DNA from 2 places in the Virgibacillus kimchii genome. Region 1 is predicted to be linked to the other one. Evidence: riboswitches for the same ligand, from Rfam matches in the RefSeq annotation. Region 1 holds a riboswitch; the other holds the start of a gene.

The links. Region 1 has a riboswitch for FMN ahead of ribE (riboflavin synthase). Riboswitches for the same ligand answer to the same signal wherever they lie in the genome.
Region 2: linked by a shared signal. The riboswitch ahead of ACZ42C_RS07725 (ECF transporter S component) and the one ahead of ribE (riboflavin synthase) in region 1 are both predicted to bind FMN.

The regions. Positions count from the first base shown of each region.
Region 1 covers NZ_AP043951.1:3,369,473-3,380,408, forward strand. Annotated here, with positions in the region: rRNA gene ACZ42C_RS16245 (23S ribosomal RNA) at 1-403, shown strand, start outside; rRNA gene rrf (5S ribosomal RNA) at 527-642, shown strand; tRNA gene ACZ42C_RS16255 (tRNA-Asn) at 744-818, shown strand; tRNA gene ACZ42C_RS16260 (tRNA-Thr) at 839-911, shown strand; gene thpD (ectoine hydroxylase) at 1,160-2,062, shown strand; FMN riboswitch at 2,439-2,589, shown strand; gene ribE (riboflavin synthase) at 2,830-3,432, shown strand; partial or broken gene ribB (3,4-dihydroxy-2-butanone-4-phosphate synthase) at 3,490-4,104, shown strand; gene ribH (6,7-dimethyl-8-ribityllumazine synthase) at 4,143-4,607, shown strand; gene ACZ42C_RS16285 (YwaF family protein) at 4,848-5,567, opposite strand; gene ACZ42C_RS16290 (hypothetical protein) at 5,669-6,232, opposite strand; gene fabI (enoyl-ACP reductase FabI) at 6,360-7,136, opposite strand; tRNA gene ACZ42C_RS16300 (tRNA-Glu) at 7,420-7,491, shown strand; tRNA gene ACZ42C_RS16305 (tRNA-Val) at 7,498-7,573, shown strand; tRNA gene ACZ42C_RS16310 (tRNA-Thr) at 7,872-7,947, shown strand; tRNA gene ACZ42C_RS16315 (tRNA-Tyr) at 7,992-8,076, shown strand; tRNA gene ACZ42C_RS16320 (tRNA-Gln) at 8,087-8,161, shown strand; gene ACZ42C_RS16325 (IS4 family transposase) at 8,380-9,618, shown strand; tRNA gene ACZ42C_RS16330 (tRNA-Lys) at 10,229-10,304, shown strand; gene ACZ42C_RS16335 (hydroxymethylglutaryl-CoA reductase, degradative) at 10,729-10,936, shown strand, end outside.
Region 2 covers NZ_AP043951.1:1,500,224-1,511,159, reverse strand. Annotated here, with positions in the region: gene ACZ42C_RS07730 (S8 family serine peptidase) at 1-1,824, shown strand, start outside; FMN riboswitch at 1,907-2,056, shown strand; gene ACZ42C_RS07725 (ECF transporter S component) at 2,208-2,783, shown strand; cobalamin riboswitch at 2,903-3,087, shown strand; gene ACZ42C_RS07720 (ABC transporter substrate-binding protein) at 3,248-4,225, shown strand; gene ACZ42C_RS07715 (FecCD family ABC transporter permease) at 4,188-5,258, shown strand; gene ACZ42C_RS07710 (adenosylcobinamide amidohydrolase) at 5,322-6,779, shown strand; gene ACZ42C_RS07705 (TraR/DksA C4-type zinc finger protein) at 7,017-7,364, opposite strand; gene ACZ42C_RS07700 (1,4-dihydroxy-2-naphthoate polyprenyltransferase) at 7,451-8,386, opposite strand; gene ACZ42C_RS07695 (isochorismate synthase) at 8,667-10,052, shown strand; gene menD (2-succinyl-5-enolpyruvyl-6-hydroxy-3-cyclohexene-1-carboxylic-acid synthase) at 10,054-10,936, shown strand, end outside.

The DNA.
Region 1 (10,936 bases):
CCTCGATGTCGGCTCATCGCATCCTGGGGCTGTAGTCGGTCCCAAGGGTTGGGCTGTTCGCCCATTAAAGCGGTACGCGAGCTGGGTTCAGAACGTCGTGAGACAGTTCGGTCCCTATCCGTCGTGGGCGTTGGAAGTTTGAGAGGAGCTGTCCTTAGTACGAGAGGACCGGGATGGACACACCGCTGGTGTACCAGTTGTTCCGCCAGGAGCATAGCTGGGTAGCTACGTGTGGAAAGGATAAGTGCTGAAAGCATCTAAGCATGAAGCCACCCTCAAGATGATACTTCCCATCATTTAAAATGAGTAAGATCCCTCAGAGGCGATGAGGTTGATAGGTCCGAGGTGGAAGCGTGGTGACACGTGGAGCTGACGGATACTAATAGATCGAGGACTTAACTAAACTAAAATATGTCGTTGGCTTCTCTTATTTAGTTTTTAGGGTATAAAGTTAAAAAAACCCTTGCATTTTTTGTGGAAAATGCATATAATATGTCTTGTCTCCCATTTAGGGACAACATGTATGTCTGGTAGCAATAGCGGAGAGGTCACACCTGTTCCCATGCCGAACACAGAAGTTAAGCTCTCCAGCGCCGATGGTAGTTGGGGCTTTGCCCCTGCAAGAGTAGGACGCCGCCAGGCAGTTTTTATTGATTTATTTTCTACTACATGCTTGAATTGAATAAGCTAAGGAATATCGGAAATACTATATAAAGTAATCATATAGTTATATTTATCCATATTCCACAGTAGCTCAGTGGTAGAGCAATCGGCTGTTAACCGATCGGTCGTAGGTTCGAATCCTACCTGTGGAGCCATTTTTATGTTTAAATATAATGCTTCCATAGCTCAGCAGGTAGAGCACTTCCATGGTAAGGAAGGGGTCGTCGGTTCAAGTCCGGCTGGAAGCTCTCAGGTAAACGCTTGTCCTTTAAGGGATGGAGCGTTTTTTTAATTTAATGCTATAACACATTTAGTAATGGTAAGGCGGTAAAATTTCCTATAATTTTAAAACTTTTCTATTTTAGGTGTTTAATTAATAAATAACAGGGTACGTATTGTTATATGGGGTATCTTCAATTGGTATGTCAGTATAAGAGGATTATTTTATGCAGGCAAATTGCCAAGAAAAATTTTCGACGAGGGAGTGTTCGAAATTATGAAAGACCTTTATCCTTCAAGAAAAGGGGATACACCAAAAATTTTGGAAAGAAAGGACCCTGTTGTTCATACGGAAAGATCTAAGGATAATCAGGCGCCCATTACTACAGCACAGTTAGACTTCTATGAAAAGAATGGTTTTTTGCAAATTGAAAACTTCTTTCCGGAAGAAGAAGTTGCAGATCTGCAGAAAGCTATTTTTGAATTGCAGGATGCAAATGAGGATGTGAATTCCGACAAAGTGATCCGCGAGCCGGAAAGTGAAGATATCCGTTCCATATTCCATGTGCATAAAGATGATAATTATTTCAAAGATGTAGCAAATGACCAACGTATATTAGACATAGTAAATCATCTGCTGGGAAGTGATGTATATATCCATCAATCCCGAATTAACTACAAACCCGGCTTTAAAGGGAAAGAATTTGACTGGCATTCCGACTTTGAAACATGGCATGTAGAAGATGGTATGCCGCGAATGAGAGCAGTCAGCCTTTCTATTGCACTATCTGATAATTACACATATAACGGACCGCTGATGCTTATACCCGGGTCCCAAAATTATTATATTAGTTGCATAGGAGAAACGCCGGATGATAACTATAAAAAATCATTGCAAAAGCAAAAGCTTGGTGTCCCGGATAATGACAGCCTGCGTTGGCTAGCCGAACAAGGCGGAGGTATTTCGGTACCAACCGGAAAAGCGGGTTCGATCACTTTATTCGAGTCCAATACGATGCATGGTTCGACGAGTAATATGACACCATATCCGCGTAATAATTTGTTTATGGTATACAATAGCGTGGAAAATCAGCTGGTTGAACCATTTTCAGGCGGCAAGCCCCGTCCTGAATATATTGCTGTGAGGGAGGGAGCTCCATCCTACAGCAGTGCTAAATAAAAAGTGAAAAGAATTTCACCCCAGGAATTCTTATGCTGGCATACATTCGGCTGTCTCAAACATAGGGACAGCCTTTTCTTTTTTTAAACACAGATAAAGGTTTAAACATAACTTTTAAACCGCTCATGATAGATCACTCCAATATCGAACATCCTATTATTCCGCCGTTGATAATTACTGATTCGTAATTCTTTTTACCTCGCAACTAAAGTAAAAAAGCTGATACATCCTTATCCATAAGTAATGTATATAAACTGATCTGCGCCAGAACCTCATTTAATGAGCAATTCCAGAATAGATACTGCCAGTAAAATTTCTCCTCTTGTTTCTTTAAAAAAACAATGCTATATTAATACTGAAAACTAAATATTTTAAAGTATTCCTTCGGGGTCGGGTGAAATTCCCAACCGACGGTGATGAAGCATCAGCTGCTTCTAAGTCCGTGACCCGTGAGGTTATATAACCAAGCGGTGGACCTGGTGAAAATCCGGGACCGACAGTTAAAGTCTGGATGGGAGAAGGAATTTTAGATGAGTAAGCATGGATTGGTGCTGACAGTTACACTTGTTGCGTTTACAAGAGGGTTATTTTTCTGTATCCTTTTGTTGTTTCAGTGTATCCGTGTACCTGTTTTATGTATTTTATATATTGTGCTTATTATCTTAAATTCGTACCTAACAGCCTCTGAAGTGAATTCAGAGGTTTTTTTGTTGCTAAAACGAAGTAGGAGGAAGGAATGCATATATACATTTGCGGGAGGGGTAACTGTGTTCACAGGAATTGTTGAGGAACAGGGAACTATAAAAGAATTGGAAAAAACAGAGGAAAACTCGGTCAAGTTATTAATCAGCGCAGCAAAAGTACTGGAAGATGTAAAAGTGGGAGACAGTATCGCTGTGAATGGCATCTGTCTGACGGTAACAGACTTTTCTACAGAAGTTTTTCAGGTTGATGTCATGCCGGAAACGATGAGCTCAACTTCCTTAAACAACCTGGACAGAGGTTCAGGAGTAAACTTGGAACGCGCTATGAAAGCAAATGACCGGTTTGGCGGTCATGTTGTTTCCGGCCATATAGATGAAGCCGGAACGATTATAAGAAAAGAACGAGCGAAAAATGCTGTTTATTATGATATTGAAACGACGGAAAATTTTTCGGAATTGCTGCTGAAAAAAGGGTCGATTACAGTGGACGGTATTAGTTTGACTATATTTAACGTGGAGAATAATATTTTTACCATCTCATTAATTCCCCACACCTTCGATAATACGATAATGGGAAATAAAGAAGTTGGGGATCTTGTAAATCTGGAATATGACATGCTGGGGAAATATGTTCAAAATATGCTTAAACACCACCCCGGGAAATAAGCTGGTTATTCGTATTGAGTGGTAAAATTCAACCAGCATGAGAGGAGTTTAATAGAAATGTTTCATACGATTCCGGAAGCAATCACTGATTTGAAAAAAGGAAAACCGATTATTGTGGTGGATGATGAAGACAGAGAAAATGAGGGGGATTTGCTTGCATTATCCGAAAAAGCGACACCGGAATTAATTAATTTCATGATAACTCATGGAAAAGGGCTTGTTTGTATGCCGATAACAAAAGCATTAGGTGAAAAGATGGATTTTCCTATGATGGAAAAGAAAAATACAGATCCATTGGGTACAGCTTTTACGGTAAGTGTGGACCACATAAACACGACTACCGGAATTAGTGCATGGGAAAGAGCCGAAACAATAAAGGCTATAACACGTGCTGATGCAAAGCCTGAAGATTTTAAAAGGCCTGGCCATGTATTTCCGCTAATTGCTAAAGATGGTGGGGTGCTGGCACGCCCCGGGCATACGGAGGCAGCAGTCGATTTAGCCGTACTTTCCGGATCGTTTCCTTCAGGGGTTATATGCGAGATCATTAAAGATGACGGAACAATGGCAAGAGTTCCCGACTTAAAAGAAATGGCTGCGGCTTTTAATTTAAAATTAATTAGCATTGAAGATTTAATTGCACATCGGGAAAAGATGCAGTATATAGAGAAAATCTGATGATATACATTCTGTGAAAGGAGTAGACATCCATGGGTAAAGTAATTCAAGGTAGTTTGGTAGGAACGGACCTGCAAATAGGAGTAGTTGTCAGCCGGTTTAATGAGTTCATTACGCAAAATCTGTTAACAGGTGCGCAGGACACATTAAAGCGGCATGGGGTAAAAGAGGAGCAGATGGATGTTGTTTGGGTGCCGGGTGCATTTGAGATACCGCTGGCTGCTCAAACACTGGCAATGAAGGAAGAATATGATGCTGTTATTACGCTTGGTACGGTGATCAGAGGTGCTACAACACATTATGACTATGTATGCAGTGAGGTGTCAAAAGGAGTTGCGAATGCATCCCTGGAAAGTGGCAAACCGGTTATATTTGGTGTGCTTACGACAGAAACAATTGAGCAGGCAGTGGAACGAGCTGGTACAAAAGCAGGCAATAAAGGTGCAGAAGCTGCAGCTGCGGCTGTAGAAATGTGTAATGTTTTGAAAGAGATTTAAGTAATAGTGTTTTTCAACCTGAAAAGAAGTAATTACCCACCTTTTTAAACAAGGTAACAAGTAATTACTTCTTTTTTTGTTTTAAATAAAGAATATCTGCGTTGTAAAACCCAGTAATTTAATGGTACTGGGAATTTATTTGTTAAAATGATGCCAGAAGAATTTCCAAGTATGGGCAGACGTCAGCTTCTCCATACAAAGATCACTTCTGCTGTATCTTCAGCTTTGATAAAATATTTCTTATTCCCGCTGGCCTACCAGTTTATAAATGGCAAATGAAATTAAAAACACGATAAATCCAACAATAACCAGATTAGTAATATACATCATGCCGCTCCCAAGAAAGTTAATTAACGTTTCATTTGCGGGAGAATCAGACAGGAATAAATAATTGCCGCCAAACATTGGATTAATAAACACACCGATAAAGAAGGCGTATACAAGTAAAACCATAAATGCCTTGAGCGTAGTTTTAAACGTAATTGTAACCTTATGTGCCAATATAAAATAAAGGCTGGTACAGGATAAAATGATATGAAACAAGAAAAATTGCCAGTAACGAAAGTGTGGATAATCAAAAGACAGTTCCGGGGTGATAATGGTCAATCCCGCCGGAATAAAACCTATAAAAAAAGTAAAAATCATGATACTTTTATTACGCGTAATCAAACCAATGATGGCCATGATGCCTGCCAGCGTACAAATTTGGAGCGGGAGGCTGTGCCCGGGATGCCACATATCATTAACCGCCATCCAGACTTGATAGGTTGTTTCCGATAATATAAGGAAGGCTGCGAACGACCATCTGAATATGTTTAAAAGATACGGCTTTACTGCAAATTTTTTAAAGCTGTATAAAAGTGCAGTTAATGCAACGACATAAAGGATAATCATAAAGATGTGACTTGTGCTGAAAAAAACAAACTGATCTTCTGCTGTGCCGCCAAACCATCTTTCCAAAGCAGGTCACCCCTCTTTGCATTGATTTGTCTGTTCTTTTTATAGTAGCATGGAAGCACAGAAAAACACCATCATAAATGGTGTTTGGAATGAAATGAATTTTAAGCTTTTTTCTTCAGCCATATAAATATGTTTGTAATCCCAATTGATATAAGGAAGAATAAATAATAAAAAGCGAATAAAACAAAATAGTTTACCCACTCATACATTTGAAACAGGTTAAAGGCTACCAGCATGGGTTTGAGAATAAATGCCAGGATTGCTGATAGGAGGATGGCATACAGGTACACATTTTTATGATGTTTCAACGTCCACTGGTAAAGCAGCATAAAAACAATAGGAACGAACGCTGCGTCTAAAGCAAAACTTGGAAGAAAAGGTATAATTTGGTACGGATACTCCCACAATCCCAGTTTTATCCCTGTGGAATCCGTATATTGGAACCATGTATGATAATTAAAACCAAAAAAACCAATAAGCAACGCCTTTTTTCTATCAATGGAAAAAAATAAAATCAATAAAGGAACCAAAACCATTACAATCACAACCCAAAATTGCCAATTACCCAAACTTGAATAGGATTGCCAATAGTCTATTTCCAGTTCTGATAGTTGTTTTTTTATGGAGCGGATGTTTCTGAGCAGCTCAGTTTGTTCTTCCTGCATCTTAAATTCCCCTTAAATAGTAAGTATGCCTTATTTTCTTCATGTTTAAGGAAAATATACAGTTGTATATTAATACGCATAAAAAAAACCATTATAAGAGTACTGCTCTTATAATGGCACTGCCTGTCTATCCGCCAATAATATGGTAACCTGAATCGACATGAAGCACTTCTCCCGTCACACCGCGGGAAAGGTCACTAATAAAGAATAATGACGCATCTCCAACCTCATCCTGGTCAATATTCCGTCTCAACGGTGCTTTTTCTTCAATCATTTTTGTTTTTTCGTTAAAGCCGGAGACACCTTTTGCAGATAGGGTGCGAATCGGGCCTGCCGAGATAGCATTTACGCGAATATTGTATTTGCCCATATCTTCTGCAAGATATCTCATACTGGCTTCCAGAGAAGCCTTTGCCACTCCCATTACATTGTAGTTGGGGATGACCCGTTCAGCTCCAAGATACGTTTGTGTAATGATGCTGCCGCCTTCAGTCATGAGTTCCTTTGCCGCTTTTGTTACTGCGACTAGAGAGAAGGCACTGATTTCCTGTGCAAGCAGAAAGCCTTCTCTGGATGTATCCGCATATTCGCCCTTCAGTTCTTCCCGATTTGCGAATGCGACGGAGTGTACGACACCATGAATGGTGCCAACTTTTTCCTTGATTTCGGCAAAAGCATGTTGAATGCTCTCATCACTCGCCACATCACAAGATACAATCAATTTTGCCTCCATATTATTTTTGTCCAGCAGTTTAGTTAATTTTTGATAGGATCTTTCCTGCCTATTGGTGAAAATCAGGTTGGCACCTGCCTTATGTAAGGATTTAGTTATACCCCATGCGATACTTCTGTCACTTGCAACACCCATCACTACAATATTTTTTCCTCTTAATAAATTCTCCATCAGTACCAATCCCCTTTACAACTATATCTTTTGTTCATTATAACCTATTATGAGCTTTCACAAAACTCTCGTTAAAAGTGGATCTATTTTTATAATAAAGATGATTATTTGTATAATCAAATGGGTATTTTTTAAGTAAGAAAAATCCTGCTAATCCGTTTGTGACAGGAATTTAGCAGTTGCGACATAAAAAATGAAAATTTCCCTTTACAAATTGATAGGAACTAGGTATAATAAAATTCGTCGGTTTGAGGCAGATTAAGTCAAAACACTGCAATCATACGGCCCGTTGGTCAAGTGGTTAAGACACCGCCCTTTCACGGCGGTAACACGGGTTCGAATCCCGTACGGGTCATCACATGGAGGATTAGCTCAGCTGGGAGAGCACTTGCCTTACAAGCAAGGGGTCGCAGGTTCGAGCCCTGCATCCTCCACCATGTCGATGGAGATGCGTCATATTGATCAAAGTGCAAGTATAACTTCACATTCTAATTTGCCGGCCTAGCTCAATTGGTAGAGCAACGAGCATATCTTCTGCCGAGTAAGCTAAGAGTAACCCCGATGCATTAACTTCGTTGAAATAACTGGAAGAAGCAGGGGTAACCGCCGCTTACATCATCGAAATGCATCCAGGTGCAGGCTTGCGAGGAGTGCCGCATCACCAAACCAACATGCAACACGACGAACATTACTGAAAGTACATGAATAATTAAATTTAACTTAAACATTTTATTTGCCGGCCTAGCTCAATTGGTAGAGCAACTGACTTGTAATCAGTAGGTTGGGGGTTCAAGTCCTCTGGCCGGCACCACTTGAAATTAATTGAATAAAAGTCAATTTATAGGTTAACAATATGGAGGGGTAGCGAAGTGGCTAAACGCGGCGGACTGTAAATCCGCTCCCTCAGGGTTCGGGAGTTCGAATCTCTCCCCCTCCACCATCCATATTGTTGGGCTATAGCCAAGCGGTAAGGCATCGGGTTTTGATCCCGTGTATCCTAGGTTCGAATCCTAGTAGCCCAGCCACTTTTTTTGATTTTAGGACTTTTTTTCCTCCATACATACATTACTTCCATTTTATATTCCATCATTAGCATTGCATTAATTTATCAACCATTTTGTCAAGCATTACATCTAGTAAAAAATATTCCCAATATAGGTAATAATACTTACAATTGCATAAAAAAAGCCTTATAATTAGGGTAGTAGTTCTTGTCCAAATCCCTAATTATAAGGAGCATCACATGGACAAGGATAACACAAAAACAACAATAAATGAATTATTAAAGATAATAAACGAACAAACTTTTACGAAATTAATCAATGTGATCGATCTTGATAAGTACGTTAAAAAACTGACAGCTCATAAATTTTTACAGTTGCTTATCATAGCCCACATAAATGAGGTTGATAGTTTAGCGCACCTTACCCAAAAGGTGAAAGATGATGACAAATTAAACCGCCATATGGGATTTGATATTAGCACCTCTCAACTTTCAAGGAAGCTGGGAGCTTTATCACCAAAAGTTTTTGAGAAGGTCTTTCACCATCTTGTTTTTAACATCCATGCTCGGCAGAAAGGGCAGCCTATTTCTCAACAAATCTCAAGACTTCATGTCATTGATTCGACAACGATGAGTATGTCCCTGACGCAATATCCATGGGCAACATTCCGTAAAACAAAAGCCGGCGTTCGGCTTCATCTTCAGGTAGTTGTTACAAAAGACATGGTATTGCCTGATAGTGGTGTACTTACACCAGCCAAGCATGCAGATCGAACACAGATGAATGAACTTATTGAAATCGTACCTGATGCTGTCTATCTATTTGATCGGGGTTACAACGATTACAAACAATTTGATAAGCTTTGCATGGAAAAAGTTCGTTTTATTACACGGTTGAAAAAGAACGCTGAAGTAAAAGTACTTCAAGAATATGAGGCAAATCCAGACTCTCTCATATTTAAGGACCAGAAAGTTATCTTAGGAAAAGGAAAAAACCAAATGACTAGATCATTAAGGTTAATTGAAACAGAAGATAGTGAAGGTAATACGGTTATCATTATCACAAACTGCTTCCATCTTTCCGCTAATGAGATTGGTGACTTGTATCGCTACCGATGGAAAATAGAGACCTTTTTCAAATGGATGAAACAGCATTTACACCTGAAAACATTCTACGGAAAAAGCGAGAATGCCGTTTACAATCAAATCTGGATTGCGCTCATTACATACTGTTTAGAACTTTTAATGCAGCGAAACTTACATCATAAAGGATCATTATTAGACGTACACCGAAAGTTGCAAACCAACTTATTTGAAGGACTGGATAAATTCATTCGTTCCCTCTTTAGAAAGCCTGAACGCACGTCAAAAGGACGGCGAGCAAATCGTTGGGAGAGAGAATTTAAGTTCATAGAGCGTCAATTTGCACTTGAGGAGGTGAGTCATTTAAACGATTTAACGTTTGATCCTTTATTTTAATTACTTTTTAATATAATTCAAATTATCTGACAAGGACTACACTTATTCCTGTATTAACTTTTTTTCACTGTTCGGAATGAGGTGCAGTCAGAATATTGCATCATATTAATGTTACTTATGAAATCTTTGCTTGACTTTAATTTTTAGGTTTTATGCAATGCTAATGATATTCCATAAAAGATCATTGAAAATATAAGTTTGAAAGACACCCGTTTGGGTAATTGCATAATAAAGGTTGGGCGATTAATCAACTTGAAGAAGAATTCAACGATGTAGAACCTCCAAAGTCTGTAATTTAGTTGGTGAGGTTCACTTAAGATATATCAGTTCTTTGACAATCTTTAAGTTGTAAAATAACGAGAGCCATTAGCTCAGTCGGTAGAGCAACGAGCGTTACATCTTCCGATTAATCATCGAGTAACCCCGAAGCATTTACATCATAGAATAAGCTTGCAGATGCAGGGGTCGAGCAGGCCGCATGCTACATTGAAATTGCTTCTATGTGCAGGTCTGCGAGGAGTGCTTCATCACTGGATAAGCTTGCAACACGACGAGCCCAACTGTAAATAACGAGAGCAAATTTTACTTAAACCCAATTTTAAAATAACGAGAGCCATTAGCTCAGTCGGTAGAGCATCTGACTTTTAATCAGAGGGTCGGAGGTTCGAATCCTCCATGGCTCACCATATGCCCTATAAAATAACATACCGAAGTAAACATCAGTAAACAAGGCAGACGTACATAAAATCAGCCTTGTTTATTTGCATTTTACCCTGTTTTTTAACATAATAGTTACAGAAAAAATTTATAAAATATAACCTGGCCAAACATGTTATAATAAAGTGTATTATAAAATTCAGCATACCGCTAAAAGGATTCCTTAGAGCGTATATTGCTTTTTTAGAAATACTGGAAAATAGGTAGAGCTTTGGCTAAAGCCTTAACACAGCAACGGTATGCACTCCAGCTGCGTGAGCAAAAAAGCAGCTTCCTAAAGACTTGCACTTATGCAGGTAAGAATTTCTTATCTCTTACAGTACAAAAGACCTAAAATATCACAATGATACGTAGTTTATAGTATAATATTGATGGACAAAAGGATGATATTGTATGAATACTTCCAGAATCCCGGGCTTTTACAATATGAGCATTCAAGAGCGAAGGGATATATTGACTGACATGTATACCTTTACGGAAGAGGAATTGGATGCGCTAAAATCTGATGGATCATTATCCACGGACACAGCCGATAAAATGATTGAAAATGTTATTGGCACCTATTCGCTTCCTTTGGGATTAGGATTAAACTTTTTAATAA
Region 2 (10,936 bases), 1.9 Mb from region 1:
GATTTGCAGGTACATCAGATTGGATTACCACTGGATGCCCAAGTAAGTGTTCTGGAAACAACACGTTCAACGAGGACGCATCCTGCTGATGGGTCCTATTCATTAACTTCCCTTGCACCAGGGGAATATACGGTAGAAGCAGAGGCGTATGGTTTTTACCCGGCCCAGAAAACAATAGATATCGAGGGTCATGAAACGGATGAAATACATTTTCTGCTTGAAGAAATTCCTGAAAGAAGCATTTCAGGTACGGTAAGTAATGCTGCTAGAGGTGAAGGGGTTGAAGGCGCAAGATTACTTTTAATGGAAGACGCCAACATTACCCCTGTAGAGACAGATGAGGATGGAGAATACAACCTGACAGCCTATGAAGGTACGTATACGATGAAAGTGATAGCCAGAGGGTATCATTACGGGGAAAAAGAAATTACGATTGATGAGGAAACAACAGAAATAAATATAGCGTTGGATCCATTTTACAGTTATGAATATGAGGAAATCGGATATGATGACGGTTCCGGGGAGATCGGGCGGACATTTTATGATATCGGGAACCGGGCAGCCGTAAAAATATCTTTGCCCGAGGACAGAGATCAAGCGCTCATTACGGATGGTGTTTTCCAATTTGAAAATGAACACCTTCCAAGGCCCGGTCCAGGCAGTACTGAATTTGCTGTAGAAATATGGGATGCAACCGGTGAGGATGGATTGCCGGGAGAAAAACTTGCCGGACCCTTTGAGGCAGAAGCAATAAGGGATATTACAGAATGGACAGTCATTGATTTGCGGGATGAAAACATTATTGTCGATGATGATTTTTATATCGTTTATGTACAAACAAGAGCAGATCAATATTCGCCTGCGCTGGCTAGTGATGTGGATGGTGATTATGCAGGAAGAAGTTATGAAAATATAACCGGGCTTTGGAGACAGGCTAATGAGATAGAAGGGAACTATATGATTCGTGCCCGGGTAGCATATGAGGTGGAAGATCCTGTTATAACTTCTCCGTCAGCGGACTTTATAACGACGGAAACGGATATTAGCATTGAGGGAACTGCTTCTCCTGAAACGACGATCCAGTTATTGAATAACGAAGAAGAAGTGGATAGCGCTGTTGTTGATGAGGATGGAACATTTGAATTCCAGACAGCATTATCTGAAGGGGAAAATGACTATCGAGTTGTTTCTATAGTTGAAGGTGAATCCACCAAACAATCCGAACCTGTTACCGTCACGCTCGATACCGAAGCACCGGAACTGACGATTGCCAGTCCGGAAGATGGTGAAATGACCAATCGTGAAACAGCGACGGTGGAAGGAACGGTATGGGATGCCAACCTTGATACAGTTACTGTCAACGGACAGGAGACAGCAGTGACGGATGGAGCGTTTTCGCATCGCATACTGCTGGATGAGGGCGAAAATGTCATTGAGGTTGTGGCGACGGATTTGGCAGGCAATATAATGGAGGAAACAATTACCATCTATGCCAAATATACTGCACCGGAAATAATGAATTTGACGCCGACAGAAGACCAGCACCTGGAGACAGGTCAATCGGTAAAAATTGAATTTGAAAGTGAGCCGGGATTACGTACCAGCTTTATGATCCACATGCCGCTGACCGACTTCGGCATGCAGATGGCCAATGCTACCGAATTGCCGATGATGGAAACAACGCCAGGAAATTATGTGGGATACTATACAGTCCCGCGCAGCACTTATGCAGACGGAGCGGTAATTGAAGTTAAAGCTATAGATGAATTCAGAAACGAAACAAGACAGCAGGCAGAAGGAAGATTGTTTATAAACCTGGAATAATAGAGGGATGTGTTGAAAAACTTTTCCCTTGAAATCAGAATAATATTATGTATAATGAAGATAAGTAAATTAAATATTCGATTCCAATCTTCGGGGCAGGGTGAAATTCCCGACCGACGGTAAGGAGCTGCATGGCTCTAAGTCCGTGACCCGTGAAAGCTTGCATGCTTGAACGGTGGATCCGGTGTAAGTCCGGAACCGACAGTTATAGTCTGGATGGGAGAAGATGTTGAGCCAATCGGTGCATTTTTGTGTACCCGGTTTTCCATTGACGTATTATTCCCTAAAGCCCCCTATGGCTTTAGGGTTTTTATGTTTTAATGGAGTGAAAGGCTTTTCCTTCATCACGAGATCGGAATCGAAAAAGATGGAGGAGAAAGATTATGAAAAACAGAAATCTATTAAAACTTATTATTCTGGCATTACTGGGAACAATATCTCTCGTACTATTTTTCTTTAATTTTCCGCTGCCGTTTTTGCCGCCGTATTTGAAAATTGACTTTAGCGATATACCTGCACTGATGGCATCCCTTATATTCTCGCCGATGGCCGGTGTAATCGTAGTTGGAATCAAAAATCTGCTTTATATGGCAATTGGCGGTGGCGAACCGGTTGGCGTCATATCCAACTTCCTGGCGGGAGTTATGTTTGTCGTACCTGTAGCACTTCTTTACCATAAATTCAGAAAAGGCGTAAAGAGCGTCGTTTCAGGTCTGATTGTTGGTACGATCGTGATGGCGATAGGGATGAGTATACTAAACTATCTTATTATTTTACCAGTCTATGCATGGTTTATGGGAATGGAAGAAATGCATATTACGAGTGTGAAATTTTATGCTGTACTGTACGGTATCCTTCCATTTAATATTATAAAAGGTATTATCGTCGGGTTAATGTTCATTCCATTGTTTATAAGAATGCGGCGTTGGATTGAGCAAAAGAGCGTTGAAATTGCTTAACAAAATCATAAAATAGCAGAAGCCGGTCTCAGAAGAGGCTGGCTTTTTTGTCATATTATGTTGTATTTTATTTTGCTATTTTAGAGCGGTGGTGTATACTTTAATTAGCGTAAAAATTAAATAATGACTAAGAATAAGGTGTCTTTTAAAAACAAGACTTAAAAGGGAAGTTTGGTGAAAATCCAACATGGTCCCGCCACTGTAATTGGTAAAAAGATTGTAAAAATCCACTGTACCTCGTGTACGGGAAGGAACAATCCATATAGCCATAAGTCAGGAGACCTGCCTTGTTCCAGCGCCATTTAGACCTACGCGGATAGGGAGGTGTGTGAAAAGATAAACGAGGAGTCTTTGTGGATTCCTATTATACTTATTCAGCATCTCTGTTTTAAGAGATGTTTTTTTAATGGGCAAAAACCCATGAGCGAATCAGGAAAAGAACTCAAAAATAGGGGGATTAAAAATTGAGAAAATTGCATGTGTTATTATTCACCACCCTGCTTCTGGCTGGGGTTCTGGCCGGATGTGGCGAAGATACAGAGAATGAAGAAACAGAAAATAATGAAGCAGAATCAGAACAGACCGAACAGCCGGAAAGTGAGGCAGAGGAATTTCCTGTAACGATAGAAGGAAGTGATGGAGAGCAAGTCACCATTGAAGAAGCACCGGAAGCTATCGTTTCACTGATCCCAAGCAACACGGAAATCGCATTTGCACTTGGACTTGGTGACAGAATAGTTGGTGTCTCCGACTATGATAATTATCCGGAAGAAACATTGGAAATAGATAAAATTGGCGGTTTGGAATTGAATTTAGAATTGATACTTTCGCTGGAACCGGACTTAATATTAGCTCATCCCGGAAATACACCGGAGGGTATTGATCAGTTAAGGGAATCCGGTTTGAATGTATTAATGGTCAATGACGCAGCTGATTTTGACGGTGTCTATGAATCAATTGAAATGATAGCTGAAGCTACAGGAACAAGAGAAGAGGCTGAGGAAATAATTGCTGCCATGCAGGATACATTTTCGAAACTGGAAGAAAAAGCAGCGGAAATTGCTGAAGAAGAAGTAAAAAGTATATACATTGAAATTTCTCCGGAGCCGGAAATATATAGCCCGGGAAATCATACCTTTGAGAATCAAATTTTAACGATGATCAATGCGGAGAACATTGCAGCCGACCAGGACGGCTGGGTGGAGTTAAGTGAGGAAACAATTGTAGATCAAAACCCTGATGTCATCATATTGACCTATGATTATATAGAAGATCCGGTGGGGCAACTGATGGACCGGGATGCATGGCAGGAGATCGCAGCAGTTCAACATGAGCAGGTAATTCAAGTGGATACTGATCTGATCAGCCGTCCGGGACCTCGTCTGGCAGAAGGAGCGGATACGCTTGCAAAATTCATCTATCCGGAAGTTTTCGAAGACTAGTAAATTATTTCCATATGTTTTTCTCGCTGTTTTGGCAATCTTGACGATTTTATTGGGAACATCAATGGGAACAGTTTCTGTCCCCTTCTCCACGATTATCCATATTGCAGCAGCAAACATCCTTCCTGGGGTATCGGGAGAATCTATAGATGCTACACATGCCAATATTGTATGGAATATCCGTCTGCCAAGAGTAATGCTTTCCGGACTGGTCGGCGCCTCCCTTGCCATTGCAGGGGCGGCCTTCCAGGGGCTGCTGCGCAACCCGCTTGCAGATCCCTACACACTGGGTGTATCCTCCGGGGCTTCCCTTGGGGCCGTCGTAACCATCTTTTTCGGCCTGTCATTGCCGCTCCTTGGAGCATTTACATTGCCAGTACTCAGTATCCTTGCATCATTTATGACCGTATTTTTTGTGCTGTTTTTTGCGCAACGTATTGATCGGACGTTGAGGGTAGAGACGATTATATTGACAGGAGTTATTTTCAGTTCATTTTTAGGTGCCCTGATTTCGTTAATGATCGCATTAACAGGAGACGAACTAAGGCAAATTATCGGCTGGTTGTTGGGCAGTGTTTCTATGCGGGGCTGGGACCACATCCAGATTATTTTGCCGTTTTTCCTGCTAGGTTCCGTATTATTAACCTTTCATGCAAGAGAGCTGAACGCCATGTCATTTGGAGAGGAACAGGCACAGCACCTGGGAGTCAATGTGGAACGGAAGAAAATAAGTATTTTGATTGCCGGCTCCATACTTACAGGTGCAGCAGTAGCAGTATCCGGGACGATTGGCTTTGTCGGCCTGGTGATCCCGCATTTCGTTCGTATTCTTTGGGGCCCTGACCATGTGCATTTATTGCCTTTATCCGCCATTGCGGGCGGAAGTTTTCTTATTCTCGCAGACCTGGTCTCCAGAATGATTATCGCGCCTTCGGAATTGCCGATTGGTGTCATTACTGCGCTCATTGGTGCCCCTGTATTTGCAATTATATTAATGCAAAGACGCAGGAGGCTTCTCACTGGAGGAAGGTGAAGCAGACAGGGTTTAAAGAAACGGAAATAACAGTGAAAATCGGAGGAAAGAAGAGGATAGTATATGATCGAAGTGAATAATATCTCCGGCGGCTATCAACAGGCAGAAGTGTTAAAAAATATTACCTTTACAGTGAAGAAAGGCGAGCTGTTTGGCGTGATCGGACCAAATGGGAGCGGAAAAACTACGCTGTTAAAAACAATCAGCCGTATTCTTGATGTCAAGGAAGGAGAAATCAGGATAAAAGGAAAATCGGTGTCGGGCTACAGTGCAAAATCCTTTGCACAGCTGGTCGCTGTCCTGCCGCAAAATAGTGTTCAAACATTCAGTTACACAGTGAAAGAAACAGTATCCCTGGGAAGATATGCACATCAGCGCGGCTTATTCCAATCCATGACCAGGAAAGATGAGGAAATGATAGAGGAAGTCATGAAACAGACGGGAGTGGCAGCTTACCGGGATATGCCGATTGATGCATTGTCCGGAGGAGAACGGCAGCGGGTATTTCTTGCCCAGGCACTGGCACAGGACCCGGAAATACTTTTACTGGATGAACCGACAAACCATCTGGATATTGCCTACCAGAAAGAACTGTTGGATGTACTGAAAACATGGACAAAAGAGAAAAGCTTAACGGTGATTTCCATCTTCCATGATTTAAATTTAGCCGGGTTATACTGTGACAGAATTCTCCTGTTGCAGAACGGGAAAAAAGTAATTTGTGACAAGTCCAGGGAAGTGTTAAAGAAAGAAGGGATTCAGGAAGCCTATGGTGCTGCCATTGAAGCACACCCTCACCCAACGGTGGCAAAAACGCAAATGGTACTTGTCCCCACTGTTATGGAAAAACGCCGGGACGTACTTATTACGCCGGAACTTCTGCATATCACTGAAGATAGAATCACGGTGAAAACGGAACAGCCATTGCGGACCATGTCATCAGGCGTAACCGGATCCGGCGTGGGTTGGCACAGCGCTCTTGTCAATCGGCATGTCGAACAGAATTACGATTGCGCAGACCATAAGCAGGAGATGAGAGATTATTTGGCGGATAATGGTTTTGATCCAAATGATACGGTCGGGATGATGACTGCCGTTCGGCTGGCTGACGTGGAATACCGATTTTTGGAGAGGGGCGAATGCTCTGCTCTGATAGTTGTTACGGCAGCACCCGGACATGCCATAGATGCTGCTTCCGGGGTGGGCCGAGACCTGGCATATAAGCCGGGAACCATTAACATTTGGGTGCTGGTAAACGGGACCTTGGGAGAAGAAGCCTTTATCCAGTCCATCATGACAGCAACAGAAGCGAAAGCCAAGGCTCTGATGGACATGGGGATTAAAGATATGGAAACAAATACAACTGCAACCGGGACATCCACAGACAGTATACTAATTGGCTCCACTCAGCAGGGAAGGTTCCAGCCTTACGCCGGAACTATTACTCCGCTGGGCCAGCTGATCGGGCGAGGTGTGTTTGAATGTACAAAAACAGCGTTGGAAAAGTACCTCCAAAGGTGAAATGCTGAATGATATACCATTATATCAATAATTTTGGCACATATCATTGATCGTCTGACCGGCGACCCACCACGCATTTCCCAGCCGGTTAGAGATTTGGGTATAAAAGTATAATCACTTATCTCCTAACAAACTAAAAAGCATGTGTCTTTCATGTGGCTACAAATGTATTCTTCCCACAACAGCAGCATAAGTGTGCGGGAATCCAAGCCTTAGAAAGACGACATGCTTTTATGGTTATTCTTCTTCTACTAAATATTTAGCTGTGGGTTGTGCTTCCAATCGTTCAAAGGGAATCGGCTTGCCCGATTTTTGACTGTAACCGTATGACCCATCCTCAATTCGTTTAAGCGCATCCTCAATTTCCTGGAGCTGTTCCTGACGCATCATTTCCAGTCCGGCATCCCGTTGCTGCTCAAATTGCTCTGTTCCAATATCGCCGGGGTGGTTATCATAATTGGCGAGCTCTCCCAGTGAATCATTCGGCCCTTCATTTTCATCTATTTGTTCCTGGTTTCGTTCTCTCATCATTTGCAGCCGCTGCTTAAAATACTCTAGGTCTTCTTTACTAAGATGTTCACTCATCAAGATCTCCTTTCCGTTCTGATGCTTTGGAATGGGTCCTATGGGTTCCTTCGATTAAACAGTCGCCTGTGGTTACAATATGATTGTTAGAAAAACGCGCTGATTAAAAGAGACAGTCCCAGCAGCAACCCGTAAATGGAATTTGTTTTTCCGGTTCCGGCCATGGCGGGCATCATTTCAATCGGTTCTGTTTTTCCTCTGAATTTCTTAATGACATCCACAGCCTTAATTATCGCTATAAACGTAATCATTGACCATATCGGCAAAATTCCGGCAAGAATGTAGAGGAGCGTCAGCAAAAATGCTGCGCTGAACATTCCGGCAAGGAGAACAATGGCTTTTTTTCTGCCAAGTAAGATTGCGATTGTTTTACGTCCGCTTTCCTTATCCCCGTCCAAATCACGGATGTTATTCGATAACATAATGGTACCGATAAAGATGGCAATCGGTATGGAGACGAGTATCACTTCCCGGGTAACGGTTGATGTTTGAATAAAATAGCTGATACCTACGATTACCGGTCCCATAAAAAAACCCGAGAACAGTTCGCCGAATGGTGTGTAAGCAATGGGTATTGGCCCGCCAGTATACAAATAACCGAATAACATACAAATTAAACCAATGGCCGCAATCCACCAGCTGGACTCCATGGAAATATAGATACCAAGCAAGATGGATATACCGAAAAATGCAAGAGCCAGATTCAATACTGTTTTAGGCCTGATCCCATCTCGTACAATTGTACCGCCGATGCCGACTGAGTCTTCCGTATCCAGTCCAAGGACATAATCATAATATTCATTGAACATATTTGTCGCTGACTGAATCAAAATAGAAGCGAGCATCATGGCGAGAAAAAGCATGATATGAATGGAGCCTTCAATAAACGCTAACATTGTACCTGCAAAAACAGGTACAAATGAGGCGGTTAAGGTATGAGGGCGCAGCAGACGCCACCAAACCTGAAACCCTCCTCTTTCATTCAAGGCTTGTTTTATATTCACTTTATTGGATGATTGCATGACAGTTCCCCCTAATTTCACTGCATCATACTTATTTTAGGCAAATCAGCATAACGTGTCAATTTTTCGGGAAATGTGGCAGTGATGTCGGGAAATATAGATTCCACCGGCAAAGTTAAAAAATATATGAAGGTGCGTGACTCCCTGTGGGGTCTCATCAATACCTTTCTCCTGCTGGTTAGTTATTTCCAATTATTATGAACAAATAGGATTTCCTTGAGAATCGGGCAAAAAGAGAATAGAATAAGAAATGGGAGTTTGCCATTTTGGAGGTATACACATGATTGAATTGAATGAAAGAGAGTTGGAGGCATTGCTGGATCAGGCAATAAAGCGTGTTGCCTCCGGTGAAAATTTTCAGCTCGTAAGTATAACTAAAAAAGTAAAACATACAGATCCGCTTCATTTTTTTGAAGCTGCCAAATATATGAATAAAGACCGTGTATACTGGACAAGCACGGTGGATGAATTCACGATTGCCGGTGTGGGAAATGTCCACGAAATAACGGCAAACCATGACCGCTTTCGGATGACAGAGGAAGCGTGGGAAAAAATCCGTAATGAAGCAATGATTCTTCAGGAGGAAAAAGTGCCCGGCACTGGTGTCGTAACACTTGGCGGGATGTCCTTTGATCCCCGTAAAGAACAGACGGAATTATGGAGACATTACCAGTCAAGCCAATTTGCCATTCCAGCCTACATGCTTACCGTTTATGAGGGAAAACATTATTTTACAATGAATATCCTTGTAAATAAAGACGATCATTCCATTCAGCTTGCCAATGAACTGAGAAATGCAGAAGAGATGTTATTTACAAACAGATCCATCCCGGAAGGCCCCTTATTCATTTTGGATAAAACAGAAATAGAACCCGAAACCTGGAAAAAATCCGTTATGAAAGCTACCGAGGAAATTGAATCCAATCAGGCGCAAAAAATTGTCCTTGCCAGGGAGCTTCGCCTAAAGCTGAATAAAGAAGCCAATATCAGCAGGGTGTTGCAAAAGCTGCTTTCCAAGCAGCCGAACAGCTATGTCTTTGCGTTTGAAAAAGAATCCGATTGCTTTGTAGGTGCTACACCGGAGCGTCTCGTCAAAGTGGAACAGGATCATCTTCTGTCCACTTGTCTTGCCGGTACGGCTCCAAGAGGTAAAACGAAAGAGGAAGATAAGCAAATTGGCCATTCCTTGCTGCATGACTCGAAAAATCGGGAGGAGCATGACTTTGTTGTCCGGATGATTAAAGAAGGGATGAAAAAGTATTGTACCAATGTTGATATTCCGGGCGAACCTGTCTTATATCCGTTAAAGAATCTGCAGCATTTATATACACCGGTTACGGCTACTTTAAAAGATGGCTACAGTATTTTTGATATTATCGGGGAGCTGCATCCTACGCCGGCTTTAGGTGGAACACCGACGGAAGCATCATTGCAGTTTATCAGGGATAATGAGCTGTTGGACCGGGGCTGGTATGGTGCACCTGTCGGCTGGCTGGACAGCAACCGGAACGGGGAGTTTGCTGTCGCCATTCGTTCCGGGTTGATTCAGGGAGATGAAGCATCCCTGTTTGCCGGTTGTGGGATTGTAAAGGATTCGGATGCTGAAAAAGAATATGAAGAAACAAATATTAAATTTTTGCCGATGCTGACAGTATTTGGAGGATAATATGGATCATACAGAGGTTTTAACACGCTACACAGCAAATTTTATAGATGAATTAACGAAAAATGGGCTGACCGACGTAGTTATTTCACCGGGTTCCCGGTCGACCCCGCTGGCACTTCCTGTTGCAGAGAATGAAAACCTCAGGGAATGGGTAATTATTGATGAACGTTCGGCGGCGTTTTTTGCGCTGGGTATGGCCAAGAAAACGAATCGGCCTGTTGCGCTCATATGTTCATCCGGGACAGCAGCAGCCAATTATTTTCCGGCAATTGTCGAAGCGAAATACAGCCGGGTGCCGTTGGTCATTCTTACTGCCGACCGGCCGCATGACCTGAGGGATGTCGGCGCACCACAGGCAATCGAGCAAATAAAGCTGTACGGGGAATATGTCAAATGGTTCCATGAAATGGCCCTGCCGGAAGCAACTCCCGAGATGTTAAATTATGTGAGAAGCAAAGCAGCAAGGGCTGTTTTCAATGCTAGTGAAGGGAACCCCGGACCGGTTCATTTAAATTTTCCTTTTCGCGAACCACTATCCCCGGATTTTTCATTGGATAACATTTGGGGAGGTCCCGATGCAGGAAAATCATTCAGTCCGGCGATGGACGGGGAAAAACGTTTATCACCGGATCAGCTTGAAGGTCTGATGGACCGGTTAAAGGATAAAGAAAAAGGAATTTTTGTATGCGGTCCGCAGGTGAACGAGACATTTACCCGTCATCTTACAAAACTTGCCGCTAAATGGGGCTGGCCGATACTTGCAGACCCTTTGTCACAGCTGCGGAGTGGAGACCATGCTAAAGCGGAAATAATTGAATCATACGATGCACTGCTTCGCCATGAAGAAATCCGTGAAACGCTGAAACCGGATGTTATCATCAGAT